2 regions of the Massilia sp. GER05 genome follow, and region 1 is predicted to be linked to the other one. Evidence: predicted binding sites of a transcription regulator. Region 1 holds the regulator's gene; the other holds the start of a gene.
The links. Region 1 encodes FliA, which starts transcription of late flagellar genes. Its sites were predicted from a motif close to CTAAAGTTTNNNNNNNNNNNGCCGNTA; they were not measured.
Positions count from the first base shown of each region.

Region 1 (6,024 bases):
CGCGGCGTTGGCGCCCACGTAGGCGATGGGGGCGCCGCCCGGATGCACGCGCACGTCGAACACGCGGCCGCCGGGCCGTGGATCATCGGTCAGCGCGCGCGGCAGCCAGACCCGGCGCTCGCCGCGGTTTTCCGCCTTGAAGGTGATCCATACCTTGTCGTGCCGCGCGTCGACGCTCAGGCTTGCGTGCAGGTTCATCCGGTCTCCTCGTTCGAGCGACAATGCTGTCGCGTTCAAACCATTTTACCGCGCCCCGGTGGATTCGTCGGGTGGGCACGCCGTGCCCAGGCGTACGCCAACACATCGCACGCGTCGCGCGTGGGCGGATGTAAGGCCCCCGGCCTTGCATCCCCGCCCACCCTACGATAGATGGCGAAAACTCAGGCTGATGCGCCGGACAGGATCGTGACGGCCACCCGCCGGTTGCGCGCGCGTCCGGCGGGGTCGTCGTTCGACGCGATCGGCCGGTTGGCCCCGCGTCCGACGGCGGCCAGGCGTTCCTCGGCGACGCCGTTCGCCGCGAACAGGCGCACGACGGTCGTGGCGCGCACGGCCGACAATTCCCAGTTCGATGCGAACGCCGGGTTGCCGATCGGCGTGTTGTCCGTGAAACCTTCCACTTCGATGCCGTGCGGATCGTCCTTCAGCAGGCCGGCGACGGTGCGCAGCGTCTCCTGCGCGGTGGGCGTCAGGGTGGCATCGCCCTCGTCGAACAGGGCACTCGCATTGATCTCGAGCGTGACGCCGCGCGCCGTCTGCGTGACGCGCATCTTGCCGGTGTTGACGAGGGGTTTGAGGATGCTGTCCAGCTTTTGCGCCAAGAGCTCGAGGCGCTCGCGGTCGCGCTTGGCCGCTTCCGCACGCTTGTGGGCGAGGATGGCCGACAGCGGCAATGCCTCGACCTCGACCATCGTATTCGACTTGTTCGCCGCGCCGCGGCCGCCGAACGCGTCGCCCAGCGCTTCCGACAGCACCGTGTACTTGCCGATATTAACCACGGACACCGCGTACATGACGACGAAGAACGCGAACAGCAAGGTGATGAAGTCGGCGTAGGAAATCAGCCAGCGTTCGTGGTTCTCGTTGTCCTGCTCGTACTTCTTGCGGCGCGCCATGGTTCCGGATCAGTGTTCGGCCAGCAGGCACGCCACGCGCTCGTCGAGCACGCGCGTGTAGTCGCCGGTGGCGATGTCGTGGAAGACGTCGGCGAGGATTTCGTACTGGGCCACGCGCTCGCTGACGATGCCCTTGATCTTGTTGCCGACCGGGTAAAAGAACAGGTTCGCGAGACCCACGCCGTACACGGTCGACACGAACGCGACGGCGATGCCGGCGCCGAGTTTCGACGGGTCCGACAGGTTTTCCATCACGTGGATCAGGCCCAGCACGGCGCCGAGGATGCCGACGGTGGGCGCATAGCCGGCCGCCGATTCCCAGATGCGCGCGGCCTGGCGTTCGCGGAATTCGTAGTTGTTGATTTCCGTGTGCATCAGGCTGCGCAGCTTGTCGGGCTGGATGCCGTCGACGACGAGGCGCAGGCCCTTCTGGATGAACGGGTCGGCCTTGGCCATGTACTGCTCGAGCGACAGCAGGCCGTCGCGCCGCGCGGACAGGCTCCACAAATGGATTTCGCGGGCCAGCGCATGGCGCCGGTCCGGCGGGGTGACGAACACCCAGCGCAGCATGCGCACGCCGCGCACGAAGGCTTGCGACTTCGTCTGCAGCAGCACGGCGCCGAACGTGCCGACGACGACGATGGCGAACGCGGCGGGCTGGAACAGCGAGGAAAACTTGCCGCCGTCGAGCGTGTGCCCGACGAAGATGCCGGCCAGCGCCAGCGCAAGACCGAGCAGGCTGGTCAGGTCCACGAGCGCTCCCGCAGATACGTGCGCAGGCGCGCCACGGCCTGGGTGTGCAGCTGCGAGACGCGCGATTCCGACACGCCCATCACGGCGCCGATTTCCTTGAGGTTGAGTTCTTCTTCGTAGTACAGGCCCATCAGCATTTTCTCGCGCGGCGGCAACGCGTCGATGGCGTCGATGACGGTCTGGCGGAAGTCCGTGTCGAGCAGGCTCTTCAGCGGATCGTCGTCGTCCACGGCATAGCGGTCGAGGAAGCCGTCGCCGCCGTCGTCGTCGTGGAAGTCTTCGTAGTACACGAGCTGGTGGCCGCCGGAATCGCCCAGCAGGTCCTGGTAATCGCCCAGCGACAGCTTGAGCGACTTCGCGACCTCCGATTCGCTGGGCGGACGGCCCAGTTGCTGTTGCAGCGCGGCCATGGCCGACTCGACCTTGCGCATGTTGGCGCGCGTGGAGCGCGGCATCCAGTCGCTGCTGCGCAGCTCGTCCAGCATCGCGCCGCGGATGCGCAGCACCGCATAGGTCTCGAACTGCGCGCCGTGGTTCTCCTCGTAGCGGTTGATCGCATCGAGCAGGCCCATCATGCCGGCCTGTACCAGGTCATCGACTTCGACGGACGGCGGGAGCTTGGCCTTCATCTGGTGGGCGAGACGCTTCACCAACGGCATGTGCTCCGTCAGCAGAGAGTTTTTGTCCGCTTTCCCTTTGACCGTGTACATGGTTCCAGTAATTAATTATTCTTCGCCGCTTCAGGCGGCCCGTCCCTGCTGCATGCCGGTGCGCGCAAAGCGCCCGGCCAGGCGGCGGAACGCCACCGAAGCGCCGGCCAGCGGGAATGCGTCGACCACGGCGCGCCCGAGGCGCGCGGCGCGGTGCAGGTACTCGTCCGCCGGTACGGAGCCCATCGAGGTCAGCGTTACCGCCAAGTAACGAGTTGCCGCAGATGACATATTATCGTATACCACCTTCGCCTCGGCTTCGGTGGCGCCCGTGACAAGAATACCGAACGGGCGGCGGCCGAGATGCTGCGACAAACGCTTGATCAGCGCATATGCGTTCGTGATCGACGTGGCGCTCGTCGACACCTGCACGACGATCTCGGACGAGGCCATGATCGGCACGGGGAAGGTGCCATCGTCGGAAAATTCGCCGTCGACCATGATGATGCTGCCGGACGATTGCTGGACCAGAACGTCGAAGGTTTTGGCCAGACGCCGCATCTCATCCGTCGCTCCCGCGTAGGCGGGAGCCCAATTTTGCTGGCGTACCCGGCTGCTCGAAGAAACTTGGGTCCCCGCCTGCGCGGGGACGACGAGTTCATGTGCCATCTTCACCACGGAAAAACCTTGCGGCACCGGGTGGATCACCTGGTTCAGCGCGCATTCCTGGCGCGCGACCTGCAGCAGGCTCGGGCCACGGTCGACGCCGAGACGCTGGGCCACGCCGTAGTCGCGCGTGCAGGCGTCGACGATCATCACGTCATTGCCGGACTGGGCCAGCGAGGCGCCCAGGTTGACGAGCATGGCGCCCTTGTCGTCGTGGGGCGTCGCGGAGAGGAAGGTCACGATGCGCGGCTTGGGGCCGGCCAGCATCCGGCGCAGGCCCTCCGCCTGGTCGAAGTCGAAACTAGCCAACGTACACCTCGCGCAGCGAACGGTCGTTGTTCAGGTTGCCGAGGCCGCCCATCATCAGCGGCAGGTCGGCGTCGGCGATCTGGGAGGCGGCGTCGCGCCTGGTGCGGAAGGCGCGGTCGACCAGCATCGCGCGGTCGGCCAGGTGCAGGTCTTCCGGCACGCGCTGGCCGTTGGAGATGTAGTGCAGGTTCAGCTTCTGGCGCACGAGCACGTCCAGCACGTTGCCGATCGAGGCGGCTTCGTCCATCTTGGTCATAATGGCGCCAGCGAGGCCCGTGCCCTGGTAGGCGCGCACGACTTCGTTCAGCGTCTCGTTCGTCGACGTCGCGTTCAGGCACAGCAGGCGCTTCACGTCGGCGCCCGACTCCGTCAGCATGGCGACCTGCTCCGTCACCATCTGGTCGCGCTGCGACATGCCGATCGTGTCGATCAGCACGGTGTGCTTGTTGCGCAGTTCCTTCAGGGCGATGCGCAGGTCGGCCTCGTCCTTCACCGAGTGCACCATCACGCCCAGGATCTTGCCGTAGATGCGCAGTTGCTCGTGGCCGCCGATACGGTAGGCGTCCGTCGTGATCAGCGCCAGCTTTTCCGGGCCGTGGCGCATCACGCAGCGGGCCGCGAGCTTGGCGGTCGTCGTCGTCTTGCCGACGCCGGTCGGGCCGACCAGCGCGAACACGCCGCCGCGGTCGAGGATCGCATCCTCGTCGGCCATCGTCGTGATGTTGCGTGCCAGGACCGTCTTGACCCAACGCAGCGATTCGGCGGCATCCTTGCCGGCCGGCAGCTTGTCGACCAGGTAGCGCGACAGGCTCGCCGAGAAGCCGGCGGCCAGCATCTCGCGCAGCACGGCGGCCTTCTGCGGCTCGCGCTGCTGGGTGGTGCCCCACGACAGCTCGGCCAGCTGCGATTCCATCGTGCCGCGCATGGCGCGGATCTCGTTCATCATGCCGTGCATTTCGGCGGCGGCGGATTCCTTCGCCTGGGCGATCGCGGCCGACATCATCGCGGTCATCGCGGACATGTCGAAGGCCGGAACGTCCGCCGCTTGCGGGGCGCGGCGGTTGGCGTAGGTCGGTGCCACGGCCGGTGCGGCGGGCTCGTCCATGTCGTACAGCGAATTCATCGGCTGGCGCGCGGCCGGGGCTTCCTGGAAAGCGCGCGGTGCCGGGCGGGCTGCCGGGCGCGGTGCCGGGGCCGGGGCGGGAGCCGGCTCGAAGTCGTCGAACGTCGGCTCCTGGATGCGCAGGTTCGGGCGCGGCGCGGCCATTTCCGATTCCGGTGCCGGGGAAGCCAGCGACGCGACGTCGTCGTTGTCCAGTGCAAGGATTTCGACCACGCCATCGACCGGGCGGTTCGACAGGATGACCGCGTCCGGCCCCAGGGCCTCGCGCACTTTGCGCAGGGCCTCGCGGGAAGTCGCCGCTGTAAATTTCTTCACGTTCATCGTTGTTCTCCGCTCTTGCTGGCTTGGTTCGCTATCCGGTCATGCGGGCACAGTCGCCCATTCACAGTGAGGATTATTGACGATGCCGGTAGGAAACCATCGCGGGAACAGGACGGGGAAAAGCGCTTATTTCATCCACGCGGCGCGGATGGCACACCTGCACCGATCGCCAGAGAAGTTAATTGCCACGTAAATACAATGGTGAGAGAATTGGAACACAGCAACAAGATCATCGGTACGGGCACAATCTCTCATCTATGAGACAATTCTCAAACAGTCAATTGTTCAACTTTTAATATTTGTGGCAATTTTGACATGATAAGCGTAATAGAACAGAACGAATCAGTGTCTTGATCGCAAATTGTGTTCAAATGTAACAACGAATTTTATGGTCGTGCTAGACTGCGTAAACACCGTGTACTTGGCTTACATCGAAAGGCCAACAGATGAAACTGAGAATACCGAAGCGCCAACCCGGCACCCCCGGTGCTGAAGCCGCCCTCGTTCATGTATGCGAGGTGCTGGACCGCTGTATTCCCATCTTCCGTACCGTATTTCTCATTACAGGGGTGCTCGCCGCGGCCCTGAAGGTCGGGCGAACCGCCGACTTCCTCTTTGCCACGGGTCTGCTCTTCCAGTTTGCGATGTGGTTCAATGACTGGTGGATCAGGACACGGGCTCGCTGACACTGTTCAGGACATAAAAAAACCGCGGTTTCGATGTGAAACCGCGGTCCTTGTAATTTAGCAGCACCAATTTCTCAGCGCACTTCAATTCCAACGTCGAGGGCCTGCTCCGCCCTGTCACCGCGCCGCACCGTCCAGCGTCCACGCACGAGACGGCCATATACCGCGATATACAACACGACCTGGGCAACCACGATCGCCACGGCCGCCGGGGTCGACTGGCCGAAACAGAACGCTGACCGCCACACAAGCCGCCACCGCCGGCGCCATGAAGCACGGCACCATCGCGTTGCGCTTCCAGGGACGAGCGGCGTCACGGCGCACATATTTGAAAACGAGACGGCGGAACACGAGCCCGTGCAGGTGCAATGCATCCGGCGCGCCCGGGCTGACCTTGCGGA
Region 1 is NZ_CP178858.1:2,446,014-2,452,037, reverse strand. It holds gene ACL58G_RS10960 (hypothetical protein) at 1-198, opposite strand, end outside; gene motD (flagellar motor protein MotD) at 381-1,115, opposite strand; gene ACL58G_RS10950 (flagellar motor protein) at 1,125-1,868, opposite strand; gene ACL58G_RS10945 (RNA polymerase sigma factor FliA) at 1,859-2,578, opposite strand; gene ACL58G_RS10940 (MinD/ParA family ATP-binding protein) at 2,609-3,493, opposite strand; gene flhF (flagellar biosynthesis protein FlhF) at 3,486-4,937, opposite strand; gene ACL58G_RS10930 (hypothetical protein) at 5,384-5,623, shown strand; gene ACL58G_RS10925 (MraY family glycosyltransferase) at 5,741-6,024, opposite strand, start outside.

Region 2 (6,024 bases), 3.4 Mb from region 1:
AGCCGCTCGTGGCCGACGTCGAGCTGACGATGCTCGACGATGCCGCCACGCCCGTGCAGGTGCGCGTGGCCAGCCCGGAGGTCTACAACGGTGCGGGCATCGCCGTCCCGCCCGTGCTGTCCAGCCTGAATTTGTCGGTGATGCGGCGCGACGGCCGCCAGTTCCTGCACGTGACGTCGCCGCGTGCCGTCGACGCGGACCATGTGCACCTGTACCTGGAACTCGTCGACAAGGGCCAGCGTGCCGTGCGCCTGGCCACGCTGTGGCTGACGCCGGATCCGAATCCCGCGCCGCCGCCCGCGCCCGCGCCCGTGCGCGTGGCGGCACCTGCGCCGGCGCCGGTGCCGCCGGCCAACCCCGACGCGGTATTGCTCGCGCAGGTCGAACGGGCCCGCGTGGCGCACGCGGCGCCGGTGGTCCGGCGCGAAGCCGCAAAACCGGTAACGCCGCCGCCCAGGCCGGTGATGCGCCGTCCGCCGCCGGCGCCCGTCGCCAGGCCGGAGGTCCCGCCGCCCGCCTGTGCGCCTCGGGCCGAGGAAGTGCAGGCCTGCGCGGCCCTCGGCGCGAAGAACGACGAGTTGCGTTCCCGCCTCGGCCAGGTCGAGGACCGGATGAAGAAGCTGCAGGTGTCGCTGGCCGCACCGGCCGTGGCGCACGAGGCGCACGAGGCGCCGAAGCCCGAGGCCAAGCCGGAGAGCAAGCCGGAGAGCAAGCCGGCGCCGCCTCCGCCGAAACCCGCCGGCCCGCGCCCGATCTCGTCGATCAAGCCGCTCGTGCCGCACAAGCCGAAGGCGCCGCCGCCGGACGAACGCTTGCCGTGGGGCTGGATCGGCGCCGCCATCGGCGTGCTGGCGCTGGGTGGGGCGGGGGCATATGCCGTCCGTCGCCGCAAGGCGCCGCCCGCGGCAGGCGGGACCGCCGAGCCGACGCTGGAGTAGTGTTCAAAATCTTCGCTCGAGTCGTCTACACAAGTGCGGATTTTGCGTTATACTCAATCCAGAAGTACACGGATCAGGGTCCGCCGCAGCCACCACCGATAGCGTGGCGCGGGGTCGGACGATCGCTGAGGAAGCGCCTGATGCCGGAAGCGGTTCGCTGCCAACAGTGGCAGACGGACGCCGGAGGCAACCGGCAAGAGGCGACGCCAGGGGATGCCTGGTAGTCGCGCTCCCCATTCCCGGAAACCGCGCTGATGACCCACGTCGCTGCGCGGTTTTTGTTTGCGCGGCGCGCGTTGGCCTCTCGCTCGGGTTATCGCTACCATAGGGGCAGATCATCGATCGAGGAGGGGGCATGAACGAGCTGGTACGCGCGGATTTATTCTCCGAATACTGCCCGTCGCGTGAAGTGCTGAAACATGTGACGAGCCGCTGGGGCGTGCTGCTGCTCGTCGCGTTGACGGATGGCACGCACCGCTTCGGCGAACTGCGCCGCAAGGTGGGCGGCATCAGCGAAAAAATGCTGGCCCAGACGCTGTATTGGCTCGAGCAGGACGGCTTCGTGCAGCGCATCGCCCATCCCGTCGTCCCGCCTCACGTGGAATACCGGCTGACGCCGCTCGGCGAGCAGATCGGGCACAAGCTTGGCGACCTCGCCGCATGGATCGAAGGGAACATGGATGGCATCCTGGCCGCGCAGAAAGCAAAAAGCCCCTTGGACGGCAAGTCGAAGGGGCTGCAGGCGGGGTAGGGCGGATCAGTGGGCCGGGCTCAGTGCGCGGTCCAGCTGGCCCATCCACGGCTCGGTGATGTCGCGCACGGCGCGGTCGTTGGCCATGATCTGCTTGAGCAGGTCGATCTTGCGCTTGCGGGCGGCGCCATCCAGCGGCGGGACGCCGCTCTTCGCCGCGCTCGACTGCAGGGCGCACTGCGTTTCCAGGCGTGCCAGGCCGTCCCAATCCCCTTCGCGCGCAGCGACAGCCATGCGGCTGCTGAGGGCGGCGATGTTTTCGTACATTGCGAGGACTTCGTTGGACGTCATGACTGCGCTCCACCAATGAGGCAAACTCCGGCCGGATTGCCGGTTGTCTGCCTTTTACGGCAGCGTTTTGGAGAACTTTAGGGTTGTCGAAAGATTTTTTTGAAATTCTTTTAGGAGAGGCACCATGAACATCAGCTGGACTCCGGTCAGGACCGTCATCGTCCTCGCGATGTGCGGTACCGCGCTCGTTACCACGGGCGCGGCGGCATCCGGGCAGACCCCGCCCGCGGCCAGGGAGGACGTCAATGCGGCCGGGACCGCCCATGCCACCTTGCGGCCGGGCGACGATTTCTTTGCCTGGGCCAACAAGGACTGGCTTGCCAAAACGACCATCCCAGAGGACCGCAGCCGCTGGGGCGCGATGGACAACCTGGCGGAAGACACCAACCAGCGCATCGTCAAGCTGATCGAAGGCGTCGACTCCAACAAGAAAGCGGGACCGGAAGCGCGCAAGGTTGCCGATTACTACAACGCCTACATGGACGAGTCCGCGATCGAGGCGCGCGGCACCGCCCCGCTGAAACCGCTGCTGGCGCAGGTCGGCGCCATCAAGGACAAGGCGGGCCTCATGCGCGCGCTTGGCGCGTCCGTGCGCGCGGACGTCGACCCGCTGAACAATACGCATTTTGCGACCGAAAACATCTTCGGCGTCTGGATCTCGCCCGGCCTGCACGATCCGGCCCACAACTGGCCGTACCTGCTGCAGGGCGGCCTGGGCATGCCGGACCGCGCCTATTATCTGGACAACAACGAGCGCATGGCCGGCCTGCGCAGCCAGTACCAGAAGCACATCGCCGCGATGCTGAAACTGGCGGGTTATGCGGCGACCGATGCGGACGCCGACGCCCGTGCCGCGAAAATCTTCGCGCTCGAAGTCGACATCGCCAACACCCACGGCACCCGGGCCGACTCGGCTGACGTGCTGAAGGCCGACAACACATGGACCCGCAAGGACTTCGCCGCCAACGCGCCGGGCCTGGACTGGGATGCGTTCTTCAAGGCCGCGCGCCTGGGCGGCCAGGAGAAGTTCATCGTCTGGCATCCGTCCGCGGTCAAAGGCGAGGCGGCGCTCGTCGACAAGATCGACCTCGCGACCTGGAAGGATTATCTCGCCTTCCACACCATCAACCGCATGGCCAACGTGCTGCCGAAGGCCTTCGTGGACCAGCGCTTCGCGTTCTACGGCAAGGCGCTGTCCGGCACGCCGCAGCAATCGATGCGCTGGAAGCGGGCGCTGGGCGCGACGAACGAGGCGATGGATGAGGCGGTCGGCAAACTGTACGTCGCGAAATATTTCCCGGCCGAGAACAAGGCGCAGCTGCAGAAGATGGTCGCGAACATCGTGGCGGCGTTCGGCAAGCGCGTCGACAAGCTCGACTGGATGGCGCCCGCCACCCGCGCCCAGGCGAAGGAAAAACTCAAGACCTTGTACGTGGGCGTCGGCTATCCGGACCGGTGGAAATCGTACGCTGGCCTGAAGGTCGATGCCAAGGATGCGTTCGGCAACGCGCTGCGCGCCGAGGCGTTCCACACGGACCAGGAATTCGCGAAGCTGCATGCGAAGCCGGACCGCACGGACTGGTCGATGCCGCCGCAGCTCGTCAATGCCGTCAACCTGCCGCTGCAGAACGCGCTGAACTTCCCGGCCGCGATCCTGCAGCCGCCGTTCTTCGACCCGAAGGCGCCGGATGCCGTCAACTACGGCGCGATCGGCGCCATCATCGGCCACGAGATCAGCCACAGTTTCGACGACCAGGGCTCGCAGTTCGATGCCCAGGGCCGCCTGCGCGACTGGTGGACGAAGGAGGACATGGAGCACTTCAAGGCCGCGTCCCGGAAGCTCGTCGAGCAGTACAACGCCTATAAACCGTACCCGGACCTCGCCGTCAATGGCCAGCTGACCCTGTCCGAAAACCTCGCCGACCTGGCGGGCCTGGAAGCGTCGTATGATGCCTACCGCGCCGCCGCCGGCAAGAACGCGTCGGCGGAGAGCGACCGCCAGTTCTTCACGGGCTATGCGCAGAGCTGGCGCACGAAGGCGCGCGAGGCGGCCGAGCGGCGCGGTATCCTGACGGACGGCCACGCTCCGCCGCAATACCGCACCGCCACCGTGCGCAACCTGGACGCCTGGTACAAGGCGTTCGACGTGCAGCCGGGGCAGGCGCTGTACCTGCCGCCGGACGAGCGCGTACGCGTTTGGTAAGCCGGCGATTTATGTCTGACGGGTAAGCTGCGCCGGTCGGAAAGAGCCCCGGACTAGAATGGATCGGGCATCTTTCATCGTGGTTCTTGCTATGAAACAGCATTATCTCGGCGTCGACCGGCGCATCATCCATCACTTTGCACCTATGATCGAAGACGACGACTACGAAGACATCACGCGGCGCACGCTGCACCATTACGACGACAACGCGCGCCGGTTCTTCGCCGGCACCATCGACCACGACGTCAGCCAGAACATCGATGCGCTGCTGAGTTCGATCGAGGCGCCGGCCCCGTACACCATTCTCGACTTCGGCTGCGGTCCGGGTCGCGACCTCAAGACGTTCACGGCGCTGGGCCACCACGCCATCGGCCTGGACGGCAGCGAACGATTCGTCGAGATGGCGCGGGCGTACAGCGGCTGCGAGGTATGGCACCAGAACTTCATCGACCTGGACCTGCCGGACGCGGCGTTCGACGGCATCTTCGCCAACGCGTCGCTGTTCCACGTGCCGCGCGAGCTGCTGCCGAAGGTGCTGAGGGAATTGTGCGCGGCGCTGAAGCCGGGCGGCGTGCTGTTCAGCTCGAATCCACGCGGCCATAACGAAGAAGGGTGGAACGGGCCGCGCTACGGCTGCTTCCACGACTACGCCGCCTGGGAGCGCTACGTCGTCGAGGCCGGCTTCGTGCCGCTGCGCCACTATTACCGTCCGGAAGGATTGCCGCGCGAGCAGCAGCCCTGGCTGGCCAGCGTGTGGCGCAAGGCAAGTTAATGGTTTGTTAGTTTGCGTACAGAATGAAGGCCGCCATCCAATTATCCTGAGTGCATCCCGCTTGATTCGCAAGCGGTCTTACTCATCAAGGAGGATTCCGACATGAACGACGACCAAATCAAAGGTAAAGCCAAGGATATCGGCGGCAAGATTCAGGAGGAAGTCGGCAAGGCTGTCGGCAGCAGCGAACAGCAGGCCAAGGGCCTGTCGAAGCAGGTCGAAGGCAAGGTGCAGGAAAAAGCCGGTGATCTGCGTGACGCGATCAACAAGGGCAACCGCTGATACGCGGCGCCTGTCCACCTGACCAACGGCCGCCGCGTGCGGCCGTTTTACTTATTCGGCCTGCCGGTCGCCGAGGATGTCTTCCACGTACAGCTTGTCGACAAGCACCATCAACATGGCCGTCAACGGCGTCGCCAGCGCGATGCCCGCGAAACCGAACAGCGTGCCGAACACGAGCTGCATGACGATGGTGAGCGCAGGCGGAATCTCGACCGCGCGCGCCTCGACGAGCGGCTGCAGCACATAGCCTTCGACCGTCTGGATGCCGAGGAACAGCAGCACCGTGTACAGCGCCAGGTCGGGACTGATCGACAGCGCGATCAATACCGCCGGTACGCCCGCCATGATCGGGCCGATGTAGGGAATGAAGTCGAGCAGCCCGGCGATGATGCCGAGGATCAGACCCAGTGGCACGCCCAGCAGCGTGAGCGCGCCGGCCGTCGCGGCGCCGACGATCAGCATCGACAGCGATTTGCCGATCAGCCAGCGCGCCAGCGTGTCGCCGATGTCGTCCATCACCTGCACGGCGCGCTCGCGCTTGCCCTGCGGTACGAGCTTCACGATGCCTTGCTTGTACTGGCGCGGCGACAGCGCAAAATAAATGCCGACGAACACGATGATAACGACGTTGCCGAGCGCGCCGAGCACGCCGCCGAAGAACAGGCCCGCGTTCGGCACGAACTGCTGCATCGATCCGATCAGTTGCCTGGCATCCGGCAGGTCGGCGGCGATGCGCGCGAGCAGCGGCTGGTTCTCCACCATCTGGCGCAGGCGCTGTAGCGATTGC
Region 2 is NZ_CP178858.1:6,343,106-6,349,129, reverse strand. It holds gene ACL58G_RS28020 (hypothetical protein) at 1-938, shown strand, start outside; gene ACL58G_RS28015 (winged helix-turn-helix transcriptional regulator) at 1,294-1,689, shown strand; gene ACL58G_RS28010 (flagellar protein FliT) at 1,696-1,980, opposite strand; gene ACL58G_RS28005 (M13 family metallopeptidase) at 2,105-4,183, shown strand; gene ACL58G_RS28000 (class I SAM-dependent methyltransferase) at 4,329-4,955, shown strand; gene ACL58G_RS27995 (CsbD family protein) at 5,058-5,237, shown strand; gene ACL58G_RS27990 (AI-2E family transporter) at 5,289-6,024, opposite strand, start outside.
Region 2: ACL58G_RS28010 (flagellar protein FliT) is a predicted target of FliA. The motif match lies at 2,035-2,061, and genes of this name have one in related genera.